Regions from separate parts of the Burkholderia sp. KL41 genome, predicted to be linked through region 1. Evidence: predicted binding sites of a transcription regulator. Region 1 holds the regulator's gene; the other holds the start of a gene.
The links. Region 1 encodes FliA, which starts transcription of late flagellar genes. Its sites were predicted from a motif close to CTAAAGTTTNNNNNNNNNNNGCCGNTA; they were not measured.
Positions count from the first base shown of each region.

Region 2: PQB87_RS05805 (DUF4088 family protein) is a predicted target of FliA. The motif match lies at 3,493-3,519, and genes of this name have one in related genera.

Region 1 covers NZ_CM174446.1:284,445-292,231, reverse strand. Annotated here, with positions in the region: gene ahcY (adenosylhomocysteinase) at 137-1,555, opposite strand; S-adenosyl-L-homocysteine riboswitch at 1,588-1,713, opposite strand; gene PQB87_RS01360 (RNA polymerase sigma factor FliA) at 1,813-2,547, opposite strand; gene PQB87_RS01355 (nucleotide-binding protein) at 2,570-3,388, opposite strand; gene flhF (flagellar biosynthesis GTPase FlhF) at 3,381-5,138, opposite strand; gene flhA (flagellar biosynthesis protein FlhA) at 5,135-7,234, opposite strand; gene flhB (flagellar biosynthesis protein FlhB) at 7,231-7,787, opposite strand, start outside.
Region 2 covers NZ_CM174446.1:1,212,161-1,219,947, reverse strand. Annotated here, with positions in the region: gene fdxA (ferredoxin FdxA) at 32-355, shown strand; tRNA gene PQB87_RS05835 (tRNA-Asn) at 458-533, shown strand; tRNA gene PQB87_RS05830 (tRNA-Asn) at 605-680, shown strand; gene PQB87_RS05825 (CreA family protein) at 800-1,285, shown strand; gene PQB87_RS05820 (AraC family transcriptional regulator) at 1,347-2,246, shown strand; gene PQB87_RS05815 (AzlC family ABC transporter permease) at 2,369-3,136, shown strand; gene PQB87_RS05810 (AzlD domain-containing protein) at 3,133-3,471, shown strand; gene PQB87_RS05805 (DUF4088 family protein) at 3,633-4,415, shown strand; gene PQB87_RS05800 (hypothetical protein) at 4,539-4,940, opposite strand; gene PQB87_RS05795 (RNA-binding S4 domain-containing protein) at 5,210-5,428, shown strand; gene norM (multidrug efflux MATE transporter NorM) at 5,563-6,951, shown strand; gene fumC (class II fumarate hydratase) at 7,107-7,787, shown strand, end outside.

The DNA of each region.
Region 1 (7,787 bases):
GGTACGATCAGTGGCCGCCGCCGGCCGCCGCGGGTGCCCGAAGGCGCGCCGCGGCAGCCGGCGATCCCGCGCCGTGCCGCCGTGCCGGGTGCGCGTCGGCGACGCGCGCACGGCACCGCGGCGGCGGCGCATCGGATCAGTAGCGGTAGTGGTTCGGCTTGAACGGGCCGTCCTTCTGCACGCCGATGTACGAAGCCTGCTCGTCGGACAGCACGGACAGGTTCGCGCCGATGCGCGCGAGGTGCAGGCGCGCAACCTTTTCATCGAGGTGCTTCGGCAGCACGTACACCTTGTTCTCGTACTCGTTGCCGCGCACGAACAGTTCGATCTGCGCGAGCGTCTGGTTCGCGAACGAGTTCGACATCACGAACGACGGGTGGCCGGTCGCGCAGCCGAGGTTCACGAGGCGGCCTTCCGCCAGCAGGATCACGCGCTTGCCGTCCGGGAAGATGATGTGGTCGACCTGCGGCTTGATGTTTTCCCACTCGTACTGGCGGGTCGACGCGACGTCGATTTCCGAGTCGAAGTGACCGATGTTGCAGACGATCGCGTTGTGGCGCATCGCCTTCATGTGATCGTGGTTGATCACGTGGAAGTTGCCGGTGGCCGTCACGAAGATGTCGGCCTTGTCGGCCGCGTATTCCATCGTCACGACGCGGTAGCCTTCCATCGCCGCCTGCAGCGCGCAGATCGGATCGATTTCGGTGACCCACACGGTCGCGCCCAGGCCGCGCAGCGACTGCGCGCAGCCCTTGCCCACGTCGCCGTAGCCCGCGACGACCGCGACCTTGCCCGCGATCATCACGTCGGTCGCGCGCTTGATGCCGTCGACCAGCGATTCACGGCAGCCGTACAGGTTGTCGAACTTCGACTTCGTGACCGAGTCGTTCACGTTGAACGCCGGGAACGGCAGGCGGCCGTCCTTTTCCATCTGGTACAGGCGGTGCACGCCGGTCGTGGTTTCTTCGGTCACGCCCTTGATGTGCGCGAGGCGCGTCGAGTACCAGGTCGGGTCCGCGTCGAGGTGCTTCGCGATCGACTTGTACAGCGCGACTTCTTCCTCGTTGGTCGGCTTCGCGATCACCGAACGGTCCTTCTCGGCCTTCGCGCCGAGGATCAGCAGCAGCGTTGCATCGCCGCCGTCGTCCAGGATCATGTTCGCGAATTCGCCGTTCGGCCATTCGAAGATGCGGTGCGAGAACTCCCAGTATTCGTCGAGCGATTCGCCCTTGAACGCGAACACCGGCGTGCCGGCTTCGACGATCGCGGCAGCCGCGTGGTCCTGCGTCGAGAAGATGTTGCACGACGCCCAGCGGACGTCGGCGCCGAGCGCCTTCAGCGTCTCGATCAGCACGCCGGTCTGGATCGTCATGTGCAGCGAACCCGCGATGCGCGCGCCCTTCAGCGGCTGCTGCGCCTTGTATTCGTCGCGGATCTGCACGAGGCCCGGCATTTCGGTCTCGGCGATGTTCAGTTCCTTGCGGCCCCAGCCGGCCAGCGCCATGTCGGCGACGACGTAATCGTTGGAAGCCTTGGAATCGATAATGGCGTTCATCACGCCCTCCTTTCTAAAAAGTTTCTAGATTGGTGACGTGAGCGCCGTTCAGGAAGCGGGGCCGGTGCGACGGTCGCGATACGCGCGCCGCACGGCTGCTTGGTGAAGCTTTCCGAGCCTGGCGGACGCAGAAGTCCGTCGCAACGCTCCTCGGAAAACGGAGGGGATTGTAGCAAATCGGCGCGCAGAATGCGCACACAGATGCAGACGCCAAACGCGCGGCGTCGACGCGCGCGGCCGTCAGGAACGGTAAAGGGTCAGGATTCCGCGCCGACCCACGCCTGTTCGCGCAGCCGCGCGCGCAGGCGCGCGACGGCCTGGCTGTGCAGCTGGCATACGCGCGATTCGCTCACTTCGAGCACCGCGCCGATCTCGCGCAGATTCAGACCCCGTTCGTAGTACAGCGACATCAGCAGCTTCTCGCGCTCCGGCAGCCGCTCGATCGCCTCGACGAGCGCTTCGCGCAGGTGCTCGTCGAGCAGTGCCGACAGCGGGTCCGCGTGGTCGACGCGGTAGCGGTCGAGGAACGGCTCGTCGTCGGCCGCGCGGTCGAAATCCTCGTAGTAGATCAGCTGGCTGCCGTGCAGGTCCTGCAGCATCCCCTGGTACTCGTCGAGCGGCATGTTCAGGTGCTGCGCGATCTCGGTCTCGCTCGCCGAGCGGCCGAGATGCTGCTCGACCTGGTGCACCGCGTGCTCGACCTCGCGCGACGTCTTGCGCAGGCTGCGCGGCAGCCAGTCGTTGCTGCGCAGCTCGTCGAGCATCGCGCCGCGGATGCGCTGCGTCGCGTAGGTCTCGAACTGCGCGCCCTGGTCTTCCTTGTAGCGGCCGGCCGCGTCCATCAGGCCGATCATGCCGGCCTGGATCAGGTCGTCGAGGTCGACGCTCGCCGGCATCTTCGCGACGAGCTGCAGCCCGAGGCGACGCACGAGCGGCGCATATTGCGCGAGCACGTCGGCCTGGGACATCTTTCCTTGAGCGTTGTACATCATGGCTCTCTCCTTCCGGTGGCGCTCATGCGGCGTGTGCCGCGCCCGCCTCATACGACGGCTTGCCGCCCGCGTGCACGGCGCGGCCCGCACCCGAACGCGGGCGCATCGGCCAGTACAGCAGGTCGGCGGCGATCTGCCGGTAGTCGCGCGCGGCGGCCGACGACGGGAACGCGTCGACCGCGGCGCGCGTCAGCTCGCGCGCATGCTCGACGAGCGGATCGGCGCTCACGCAGCCCGCGTCGTCGATCGACACCGTCAGGTAGCGGCTCGCGACGCCCGCGAGGTTGTCGAATGCGACCTTCGCGTCCGCGTGGCTGCCGACGTGATTGGTCAGCACGCGGAACTGCGCGAACGCATGCGCGAAATGCAGCCGCTTCATGCACGCGTATGCCTCGGTGATCGCCTGCGCGGCGACCCGCGTGACGACCAGTACGTCGTGCGCTTCGCGGGCGAGCGCCGAGAACGAACCGTCGGCGCCGAGCTGCGCGTCGACGAGGACGATGTCGGCCGGCCCGTCGATGAAATCGCTGAGCTGCGCGTCGGTGTAGCCGGCGCGCGCGAGCCGCGCGGCGGCGCACAGGCCGAAGCCGGCCGCGACCCGCGTGCGCTCGCCGTCACGCAGCCACGCGCCCGCGAGCGTCGCGCTGGCCGAATGCACGTCGGCGCGCTCGTCGACGACGAGCACGTCCTTGCCGAGCGACGCGAGCGCCGCCGCGAGGTTCACGACGGTGGACGTGCAGCCGACACCCGCCGGCCCGCCCGTCACCGCGACGATGCGCGACGCGCGCCCGGCCAGCAGGCGCCGCAGCCCTTCGGCCTGGTCGATGATTCGTTTATCCAAATCGCACCTCGTGCAGCTCGGCGGTGGAACGTGCGGTCAGTGCGGAAAGCAGCGTCGGCATGTCCTCGTCTTGCGGCACGAAGGGCGAGCCGTCGCGCGGCACACAGAACGCGCTCTTCAGCAGGAATCGGGTCGATGCGACGTACAGGTTCTCCGGCACCTTCTGGCCGGTCGACACGTAGTGGATCGGCAGCTTGTAGCGGATCACCGTGTCGAGCACGCCGCCGAGGTGGGTCGCCTCGTCGAGCTTCGTGAGGATGCAGCCGGCCAGGTCGGGATGCTCGCCCGCGCTGCGGTACGCCTGCACGACTTCGTTGAGCGTGTCGCCATGGCTCGTCGCATTGAGCAGCAGCAGGCGCTGCACCGGCGCGTTCGCGCCGTGCAGCATCGCGATCTGGTCGGATACCGCGCGGTCGCGCTGGCTCATGCCGATCGTGTCGATCAGCACGATGTGCTTGTTGCGCAGCTCGGACAGCGCGAGCGCGAGATCGCCCGCATCCTTCACCGCGTGCACGGGCACGCCGAGGATCTTGCCGAAGATGCGCAGTTGTTCGTGGCCGCCGATCCGGTAGCTGTCGGTGGTCAGCAGCGCGACCTTGCTCGCGCCGAAGCGCATCACGCAGCGCGCGGCCAGCTTCGCGGTGGTGGTCGTCTTGCCGACGCCCGTCGGCCCCATCAGCGCGAACACGCCGCCGCGCTCCATCAGCGCGTCCTCGCTGTCGAGCACCGGCAGGTTCGCCGCGAGCACCGACTGCGCCCATTCGGCCGCCTGTTCGAAGCTCTGCGCGCCGTCGCCGGACGGCATGTTGTCGACCAGCATCCGCACGAGCTGCGCGGAGAAACCGGCCGAGAACAGGTGCTTCGTCAGCGCGCCATGCACGGCGCTGCGACGCTGGCGGTCGTGCCACATCAGGCTGTCGAACTGTTCTTCCATCATCCCGCGCAGCTCGCCCAGCTCCTGCATCACCGTATCGTTGACGATCCGTTCGATGCGCGACTTCACCGCATCGGCCACCGCGGCGGCGGCGTCGGCGGACAGGCGCGTGCGCTCGGCCGCCTTCGCGGCCTGCGCAGCGCCCGGGTCCGGCACGCGGGTCGCGGCGGCCGGCATCCGGCGTTCGGCGTCGCGCACGATGTCGCGCGCCCAGCCGGGCGGCGTCGCGCTCGCGGCGGCCTGCGGGGCCGGCGGGCTCGGCTGCGGCGCGGCGGGCGCCGCCTGCGTGCGCGCCATCAGCGCATCGCGCTGCTGGGTCAGGCGCTTCGCGTGCTCGACCAGCCACGGTGCGGGTTCGGAAGCGGCGGCCGGCGCACCGGCGGCGGGAGCGGCTGCCGACGGCATGCCGGCCAGCGGGTCCGCATCGAGCGTCGAAGCTGGCGCGGCCGTGTCGTCCGAGTCCGCGTCCGTATCGGCGCTTGCGCCGAACATCGACGAGAACACGTCCGGCAATCCGCCTTCGCCTGCCGCATACGGATTGACGGCCGGGCGGGCGAGCGCCGCGCCCGGGCGCGACACGATGCCCGGCACCGCGGCGGCGGGCACCGATTCCGGCACGCGCGGCGCGGCCATGCGTGCGCGCGCCGCAGCCGGCGGCGTCACGGCGGCCAGGTCCGAATCGGCGAGGGCGACGATTTCCACGCTGCCGTCATCGAGCGTGCGGTTCGACAGCACGACCGCGTCGGCGCCGAGCGCCTCGCGCACGAGACGAAGTGCGTCGCGGCTCGTTGCGCCGGTGAATTTGCGAATGTTCAAGCGGAACCCCCGATGACGTTAACGACTTTGATCGTGCGTGTGTCCGGCACTTCGGCGTACGACAGCACTTTCAATTGCGGCAGGCTGCGGCGCAGGAAACGCGCGAGCATCGCGCGCAGCGCGTGCTGCACGAGCAGCACGGGCGGCAGCCCGAGATTCTGTTGACGCAGCATCGCCTGCTGCGTGCCGGTCAGAAGGTTGTGCGCGAGGCCGGGTTCGAGGCCCGGGTTCGCGCCGGTGGCGAGCGCCTGCGACAGCACGCGTTCGAGATTCGCGTCGAGGCCCATCACCTGCATCTCGCCCGCGCCCGGATACCACTGCTGCGTGATCGCACGGCCGAGCGCGAGCCGCACCGCGGCCGTGATCTCGAACGCGTCGCCGCGGCCCGCGTGTTCGGACACGGCCTCGAGGATCGTGCGCATGTCGCGGATCGGCACGCCTTCCTCGAGCAGGTTCTGCAGCACCTTCTGCAGCGTCGTCAGCGAGATCGTCTTCGGCACGAGGTCCTCGACGAGCGACGGCGCGTCCTTGCCGGTGCGCTCGACGAGCGCCTGCACTTCCTGGCGGCCGAGCAGCTCGGCCGCGTGCTGGACGACCAGATGGTTCAGGTGCGTCGCGACGACCGTGCTCGCGTCGACCACGGTGTAGCCGTACACCTGCGCCTGTTCGCGCATCGCGACGTCGATCCACACGGCCGGCAGCCCGAACGCGGGGTCCTGCGTGACGGCGCCCGGCAGCGCGGCCGTCACCTGGCCGGGGTTGATCGCGAGCCACTGGCCCGGGAACACTTCGCCGACGCCGATCTCGACGCCCTTCAGCGCGATCCGGTACGCGTTCGGCCGCAGTTCGAGGTTGTCGCGGATATGGATCACGGGCGGCAGGAAGCCGATTTCCTGCGCGAATTTCTTGCGGATGCTCTTGATGCGCTTGAGCAGTTCGCCGTCGCTGTTCTTGTCGACGAGCGGGATCAGCCGGTAGCCGACTTCGAGGCCGAGCGGGTCGATCAGCTGCACGTCGTCCCAGGTCGCCTCGTGGCTGTCGGACGGCAGCACGGCGGGCGGTGCGATGTCGGTCAGGTCGCCGGCCGCCTTGCGGGCCGCCGCGCGCTTCGTCTGCGTGCGGGCCAGCCAGATCGCGCCGCCGCCGAGCGCGAGGAACGCGAAGTGCGGCATGCCCGGGATCAGCCCCATCAGCACGATGATCGCGCCGGTGATGTTCAGCACGCGCGGGTTCGTGAACAGCTGGCCGGTGATCTGCGTGCCGATGTCCTCGTCGGTCGCGACGCGCGACACGATCACGCCGGCCGCCGTCGAGATCACGAGCGACGGGATCTGCGCGACGAGGCCGTCGCCGATCGTCAGCAGCGTGTAGTTCGTGCCGGCCGCGGCGAACGTCATGTCGTGCTGGACCATCCCGACGATCAGCCCGCCGATCACGTTGATCGCCATGATGATCAGGCCGGCGATCGCGTCGCCGCGCACGAACTTCGACGCGCCGTCCATCGACCCGTAGAACTCGGCTTCCTGCGAGACGGCCAGGCGGCGCTTGCGCGCCTGTTCCTCGTTGATGAGGCCCGCGTTCAGGTCGGCGTCGATCGCCATCTGCTTGCCGGGCATCGCGTCGAGCGTGAAGCGCGCGGACACTTCGGCGATCCGCCCCGCGCCCTTCGTGATCACCATGAAGTTGATGATCATCAGGATCACGAACACGACGATGCCGACCGCGAAGTTGCCGCCGACGAGGAAGTGGCCGAACGCCTCGATCACCTGGCCGGCCGCGTCCGGCCCGGTGTGGCCCTCGAGCAGCACGACACGCGTCGATGCGACGTTCAGCGACAGGCGCAGGAGCGTCGAGAACAGCAGCACGCTCGGGAACGCCGCGAAGTCGAGCGGCTTCATCGTGTACATGCTGACGAGCAGCACCATCACGGACAGCGCGATGTTGAACGTGAACAGCAGATCCAGCAGCATCGGCGGCAGCGGCAGGATCATCATCCCCAGGATCATGCAGATGAGGATCGGGCCCGCGAGCGCGCGCAGGTTGGTGCCCGCGAACGGATTCTGGCGCTTCGCGAACAGGCCGGTCGGGGTGCTCATGCCGCGCCTCCGTTACCGAGCGTGTCTTCGGCTTCCTCGCGTTCGTCGTCGGCGGAGACCGACGCGCCCTTGTCGAGGTCGGCCGGTACGTCCAGGTCGACCGGCACCGCCGGGAACGCGCCGCCTTCCGAACGGAAGCGCTTGAGCTGGTAGACCCACGCGAGCACTTCGGCGACGGCCGAGTACAGCGAGCCGGGAATCTCGCGTTCGAGTTCGACGTTGTGATACAGCGCACGCGCGAGCGGCGGCGCTTCGAGCAGCGGCACGTTGTGTTCGGCCGCGAGTTCGCGGATGCGCGCGGCGACGAGGTTCACGCCCTTCGCGACGACCTTCGGCGCGCGCATCTCGCCGTCCGTGTATTGCAGCGCGACGGCGAAGTGCGTCGGGTTCGTCACGACCACGTCGGCCTTCGGCACGGCCGCCATCATCCGGCGCCGCGCGATCGCGCGCTGCTGCTGGCGGATCCGCCCCTTCACGTGCGGATCGCCTTCGTTCTCGCGATGCTCGCGCTTCACTTCTTCCTTCGTCATGCGCAACTTCTTGTTGTACTGCC
Region 2 (7,787 bases), 930 kb from region 1:
CCCATATATACCGCCAAGCAGGAGCGTTTTAATGACTCACGTTGTGACCGAAGGCTGCATCAAGTGCAAATACACGGACTGCGTGGATGTGTGCCCGGTGGATTGCTTCCGTGAAGGTCCCAACTTTCTCGCCATCGATCCGGACGAGTGCATCGACTGCGCCGTGTGCGTCGCCGAGTGCCCGACCAATGCGATCTATGCCGAAGAAGACGTTCCGGGCGACCAGCAGCAGTTCACCGCGCTGAACGCCGAGCTGGCAAAGGACTGGCCGTCGATCACGAAGACCAAGCCGGCACCGGCCGACGCGGACGAGTGGAAGGACGTGCAGGACAAACTGCACCTGCTCGAGCGCTGATCGCGCAGCGGCCGCAAAAAATTTTTGTGCGCCGTGGCCCAAAAGTGTTGACAGGTTGATCAACGCTCCATACAATCTCGTTTCTCTGCTGTTGTTGTTTGTTCCCCGATAGCTCAGTCGGTAGAGCGCCGGACTGTTAATCCGTAGGTCCCTGGTTCGAGCCCAGGTCGGGGAGCCAAAAACGCAAAGGCCCGTTGAAAGTGGACGGGCTTTTTGCTGGTAGACAAACAAGCAGATGTACCGATTTATTCCCCGATAGCTCAGTCGGTAGAGCGCCGGACTGTTAATCCGTAGGTCCCTGGTTCGAGCCCAGGTCGGGGAGCCAAATAGCGAAAGGCCCGTCATTCGACGGGCCTTTTGTTTTTCCGGCCCGCCTTTCGGCTTTCGTCGCCCGGTCGCGCGCATGCTAGAGTCTCTGTCCCGCATTCGCATCCGGTTCCGTCGATGAAGCACCGTCTCCTCCGCTCAGCACCACTCGCCCTCCTGCTTTCCGCATTCGCCGCGGCACCGCTCGCGCACGCGGAGGAAGTCGGCAGCGTCAACACCCATTTCCGCGTCACGGGCTCCGATCGCGTGGTCGTCGAGGCGTATGACGATCCGGTCGTGAACGGCGTGACCTGCTACGTGTCGCGCGCGCGCACCGGCGGGATCAAGGGCACGCTCGGCGTCGCCGAGGATCCGAGCGAAGCGTCGATCGCGTGCCGGCAGGTCGGCCCGATCAGCTTCAAGGAGCCGCTCAAGCAGCAGACCGACGTGTTCAGCGAGCGCATGTCGTTCATCTTCAAGACCCTGCACGTCGTGCGCGTGGTCGACACCAAGCGCAATACGATCGTCTACCTGACCTACAGCGACCGCATCGTCAGCGGCAGCCCGAAGAACGCCGTCACCGCGGTGCCGATGCCGGCCGGCACGACGATTCCGGTCAAGTAAGGCCCGCGCCTGCCGGGCGCGCGAGCGATACACTGTCGGTTCGACCGCTCCGCGCCCGATCATGTCCGCCACCCGCCTTCCCGACTCCGCACGCTACTGGCGCACGCCGCTGCTGCCGGATGCGGATCTCGTCACGGCCACCTATCGCGACCACACGTTCGCGCCCCACTGGCACGACGCGTACACGATCCCCGTGATTCTCGAAGGCGCGGAACGCTTCACCTATCGCGGCAGCGGCCATGTCGCAGAAACCGGCACCGTACCCGTGATCAATCCCGGCGAAGTGCATACGGGGTCGCGTGCGGCCGACGAGGGCTGGTGCTATCGCGTCAGCTACATGCCGGTCGATTTCATCCGCGAACTCACCAGCGCGATCGCCGGCCGCCCGCAGGACGCGCCGTGGTTTGCGCCCGACGTGATTCGCGACGCCGACCTGGCGGCGCGGCTCACGCTGGCGCACCGGATGATGGAGGCCGGCAGCGAGCACGCACTGCCCTCGCAGGCGCACGGGCAGGCAGCTGACGTTCCGGCGACGGGCGCACCCCGCATCTACGATCCGCTCGCCGCCGAAACGGCGATGCTCGATGCGTTGTCGACGCTGATCGTGCGCCATGCGGACGCCCTGCCGCGACCGGCGCCGCTCGCGGCGGACGAACCCCGCGTCGACGCGATGCGCGAACGGCTCGCCGCCGATCTGACGTGCACGGTGACGCTCGACGAAGTCGCGCAGGCGGCCGGCCTGTCGCCGTTCCACGCCGCGCGCCTGTTCACCCGCACGAACGGCATGCCGCCGCATGCGTGGCGCAACCAGTTGCGCCTGCAACGCGCGCTGGCGCCGCTGCGCGCGGGCGTGCCCGTCGCCGATGTCGCCGCGGCCAGCGGCTTCGTCGACCAAAGCCACTTCACACGGCATTTCAAACGCATGTTCGGCGTACCGCCCGGGCGCTGGCAGGCGAGCTGACGCGCGGCGTCCGGCCCGCCAACGCGATGCCGCCGGCGCCTGCAAGCAGGCAAGCACCGGCTCGTCGCCCAAGCGCAAGAACATACAAGCCGGCTCGCCCCCCGCCCGCTATCCTCCCGTTCATGGAGGAGCACCCTTTGAACCCGACACCCGCATCGCCCGCTCGCCGCCCGTTCAACGAATGGCTCGACGGCGCGCGCGACACGATCCCGATGATGATTGGCGCCGCCCCGTTCGGCGTGATTTTCGGCACGCTCGTCGGCGGCGGCCCGCTCGCCGCGTGGCATGGCACGCTGATGTCGCTCGCCGTGTTCGCGGGCTCCGCGCAGTTCATCGCGCTCGGCCTGATCGCGGGTAGCGCAAGCTTCGTCGTCGTGCTCGCGACCACGCTGATCGTGAACCTGCGTCACCTGCTGTACAGCGCGACGCTCGCGCCCTATGTCGCGCACCTGCCGCTGCACTGGCGCGCAACGCTCGGCGCGCTGATGACCGACGAGGTGTTCGCGGTCGCCTATGCGCACTACCGGCATTTCCCGCCCGGCGCGATCGGCCCCCACTACTTCTTCGGCTCGGGGCTCGCGATGTACCTGAACTGGCAGGTCTGGACGCTCGCGGGCATCGGTTTCGGCGCGGCGTTCCCGGGCCTGCAGTCGCTCGGCCTCGATTTCGCGATGGCGGCCACGTTCATTGCGATCGTCGTCCCGCAGCTCGGCACCCTGCGCTATTTCGCGGCGGCCGTGACGGCCGGCACGCTGGCGTACTTCTGGCAGGGCTGGCCGTACAAGCTCGGACTGCTCGGCGCGGTCGCCGCCGGCGTCGCGATCGGCGTCGCGCTCACGCTGCTGCACGAACGATCGCGTGCCGGCTCGCGCACGGAGGCCGCATCGTGAGCTACGCGCTGCTGATTCTCGGGATGGCCGTCATCACGTACGCGATCCGCTCGACGCTGTTCCTGTTCGGCGAACGGCTGGCCTTCCCGCCGCTCGTGCGGACCGCGCTCGGCTTCGTGCCCGTCACCGTGCTGACCGCGATCATCGTGCCGATGACCGTCTCGCCGCACGGCGGCACGGCCGAGCTGACCTGGCGCAATCCTCAGCTCGTCGGCGCGCTGGCGGCCGTGCTCGTGTCGGCAGCGACCCGCCGCCCGCTCGTGACGATCGCGGCAGGGCTCGCGGTGTTCTTTTTCTGGCAAGGGGTCGTGCTGCCCCACTGGCTGCCCGCCTGAGCACACGCTCGGTCACGCGCGCTCAAGTTTCCGCCCGGCAGGCCGATATAGGGGATGAAGACCCGCCACCGGCCTCGGCGCGCACCGGTCAGTCGACGCTGCGCCCGCCCCGGTGCGCCGTGCCGGCCGCCGGCTTGCGCGGGCCGCCATCGAGACGATTCATGGGCCAGATCACCCTTTCCCTCAAGGACGACACGCTCGAGTCCCTGCGCAAGGACTACGACGCGTTCGTCCGCGTGTCGCTGAAACTCGACCCGCAGTTCGCGACGCCGTCGTTCGAGGATTTCCTGCGCGCCAAACTGCTTGACAACATGGTGCCGCTGACCGAGCACGCGGTGCAGCGGATGCTGCAGGGCGGCCAGTACGCGTGGGCCAAACGCACGCTCGACAAGGAATTCCCGGACGTCGTCGCGATCCTGATGCGACAGGCCGGCGAATTCGGCTTCGGCTTCGCGTCCCGCTCCGAATGGACCCCCGACGAACTCGCGAAGGCGTGCCGCGACTGGGCAAAGGCGATCGTCGCCGAAGCGCAGGGCGACCCGTCGCTGATCGACCCGCTCGCGTCGCAGATCAAGGGCGCGGCGCAAGATATCCAGGCACTCGAGGAACTGATGCAGACGCCGGCGTGGCGGCTCGCGGAATCGCTGCGGCAACGGGTCTACGAGGCCAAGCTCGCGTGCGAGATGAGCGTCGGCAGCACCGCGCGCGACAAGCTCGGCGAACTGCGCGGGCTGCTGCGGCTCGGGCTCGCACACGGCTCGTTCCAGAAACAGGAAGCGCAGCAGATCATGGAATACCTGCGGCTGCTGAAGCCGGAGATCTTCGTCGAGGAGCCGTACGACGTCTTCGCACGGCTCGCCGCGTGGCTGCGCAGCGTATTCACCCCGGCTGCCGCGCGGCCGGCACCGGGTTCGGGACAAGGGCAAGGACAGCGCCGCCCGTAACGGCGCCCCCATGCGCATCGACACACGAAAACGGCCCGGTTCGCGCAATGCGAACCGGGCCGTTGGATGACCGCCATCGCGACGCACCGCCAGGGACGAGCGTCGCGCGGCGCCAGGCACCGCTTACTGCGTGGCGCCCTGGGCCGATGCACCGCCCCCCGCACCGACCGATGCGCCGCCTTCGGTCGCTTCGCCGGCCTTCGCCTTGGCCGAACCGACATGGCTCTTGGCCGACTTCGCGGCATGCTTCGTGTGCTTCTTGGCCGAGTGGACGGCCGACGACGTCGTATCCTTCGCGCCGTCGGCTGCCGCGCCGACCGCATCGGTTGCACCGCCGGCGGCATTGCCCGACGCGTTCGCGCCCGCACTGCCCTGCATGCCGGCACCGACACCCGCCGCCGGCGTCTGCGCCTGCACGCCGGCACCGGCCGTGCCCTGCACCGCCGTGCCCGTCTGGGCAAATGCGGCCGAAGTAGCGAACGCCGTCAGCGCGGCACCGATCAGCATCGTACGAATCTTGGACATGGCAATTCTCCTCAGGAAGTTGTGAGCCCGAACCGCAGCGATGCGGTCCGTCGCTTCCCCTGCCGCAACACGCAGCAGGTACGAAAAAGACCCGCGGCGCGCCCGGCCGGTTCTCGAATCTCTCAGACTGTTACCCACCGTTTCATTTGCTGACGAGTCGCTCACAGTCCTTAACAACTGCATGCCGCGGCGGCCCGCGCTCGCGTGCCGGCCCGTGGTGCCGTATGATGCGGAGCGTTTCCTCCCGCGCCTTGCGCACCTTCTTCGTCATGCCCAACCTGGATTTCACGCTGACCGGCGAATACGTCGAGCTGCACAACCTTCTCAAGATCACCGGCCTCGCGGACAGCGGCGGCAGCGCGAAGCTGATCGTCGCGTCCGGCGCGGTGAAAGTCGACGGCGCGGTCGAACTGCGCAAGACCTGCAAGATCCGCGCGGGCCAGGTCGTCCTGCTCGGCGACACGCGCATTGCGGTGCGCGAAGCCTAGGGCCGACGGTTCCCCTGCCTGCGACATGGCCATCGGCGCGCGCGTTCGACACGGTTCGAATAAAGCCGTAAGCTAGCCGTCTCTCAAAATAAATACATATAGCGCGGGCCCGCACCCGCGCGAGCGCCCATTCCATGTCGCATTCCGGTCTTACGCGGACGGCCGCCGCGCCGCCGTCCCTGTCCAGTCATGCCGCCGATACCGCCCGCCTCGCCGCGCCGCTCGCGATCGCGCAGCTCTCGCAGATGGCGATGAGCGTCACCGACACGGTGCTGCTCGGCTCGCTCGGCCCCGATTCGCTCGCCGCCGGCGGGCTCGGCGCGAACTTCTTCTTCGTCATCGTGACCGTGCTGCAAGGCGTGCTGTCGTCGGTCAGCGTCAGCGTCGCGCACGCGCGCGGCGCCAAGGCCGACGAGCGCGTACCGCACATCTACTGGACCGGCTTCGCGCTGTCCGTGCTGCTCGCGATTCCGGCCATCATCGCGCTGTCGCTGTCCGAACCGATCCTGCTGATGTTCCACGAGCCGCCATTGCTCGCGCATCACGTCGGCGAATACACGGGCATCCTGCGCTTCGCCGCGCTCGGCAGCCTGATCGGTGTCGGGCTGATGCGTACGTTCCTTCCGGCGATCGGCGCGGCGCGGCGGCTGCTGTGGGTGTCGATCGGCGGCGTCGGCGTCAACGCCGTGCTGAACTACGGCCTGATCCACGGCGCGTTCGGGCTGCCGCGCCTCGGCTTCCTCGGTTCGGCGGTCGCGACGACGATCACGATCTGGCTCACCGCGCTCGCCCTGATCTGGCTGCTGCACGGCCGGCAGCGTTTCCGTCATTTCGTCACCGCCGCGCGCCCGAAGCTGCCCATGATGGGCGAGCTGATCGGCATCGGCTGGCCGGTGGCGATCACGTACGGGGTCGAGTCGACGCTGTTCCTCGCAACCGGCCTGACCATCGGCGTGCTCGGCGCGACGTCGCTGGCCGCGCACCAGATCGCGCTGAACGTCGCGTCGGTGGCGTTCATGGTGCCGCTCGCGATCGGCCAGGCCGCCAACGTGCGCGTCGGCTACTGGGTCGGCGCGGGGGCGCCCGTCGCCGCGCGGCACGCGGGTTTCGTCGCACTCGGTCTCGGTGTCGCGTTCATGACGCTGTCGGGCATCGTGCTGATCGTCGCACCGCACGCGATCGTCGGCCTGTACCTGAACCTCGACGATCCGTCGAACGCGGCCACGGTGTCGCTCGCCGCGTCGCTGCTCGGCATCGCCGCGGTGTTCCAGATCGTCGACGGCGCGCAGACCGTCGCGTCGGGCGCGCTGCGCGGCCTGAAGGACACGCGCATCCCGATGCTCGCGGCGACCCTCGGCTACTGGGGCATCGGTTTCCCGACCGGCTACTGGTTCGCGTTCCACGTGGGCCTCGGCGCCCGCGGCCTCTGGTGGGGTCTCGCGGCCGGCCTTGCCAGCGTCGCCGTGCTGATGGGGTGGCGCTTTCATCTGAAGAGCGCGTCGCTCATGACGTCGCCGCACTGAGCGCGACACGACGCGAAATCCCGGCCGGCGCTATGCTAGTCGGCTGAAGACCTCGAGACGCCGCGCCAGCGGCGCGACTGCCTCACGATACGTCTGGTTATGCCTGATGCCGCGCGACGACGCGCGGCCTTTCCCCTTTCCTGGAGGAGTGGATCATGAACGAAGCAGTTCGGATGGAACGCGATACGTTCGGCGAGATCGCCGTACCGGCCGACCGGCTCTGGGGCGCGCAGACCGAGCGCTCGCTGCAGAATTTCCGGATCTCGACCGAGAAGCAGTCGCCCGAGCTGATCCACGCGCTCGCGATCGTCAAGCGCGCCGCGGCGGCCGTGAACCAGTCGCTCGGCGTGCTGGCCGACGACAAGGCACGCGCCATCATCGACGCGGCCGACGAGATCATCGCCGGCAAGCATCCGCGCGAATTCCCGCTCGCCGTGTGGCAGACGGGCTCCGGCACGCAGACCAACATGAACCTCAACGAGGTGATCGCGAATCGCGCGAGCGAACTGATGGGCGGCGAGCGCGGCGAAGCGCGCAAGGTTCATCCGAACGACGACGTGAACCGCGGCCAGTCGTCGAACGACGTGTTCCCGACCGCCATGCACGTCGCCGCCGCGTACGCGATCGTCAACCACCTGCTGCCGGCGCTGCGCACGCTGCGCTCGACGCTCGACGCGAAGTCGAAGGCCTTCGCCGACATCGTGAAGATCGGCCGCACGCACCTGCAGGACGCCACGCCGCTCACGCTCGGCCAGGAGTTTTCCGGCTATGTCGCGCAGCTGGACCAGGGCATCCGTCACGTCGAATCGGCATTGCCGCACCTGTATGAGCTCGCG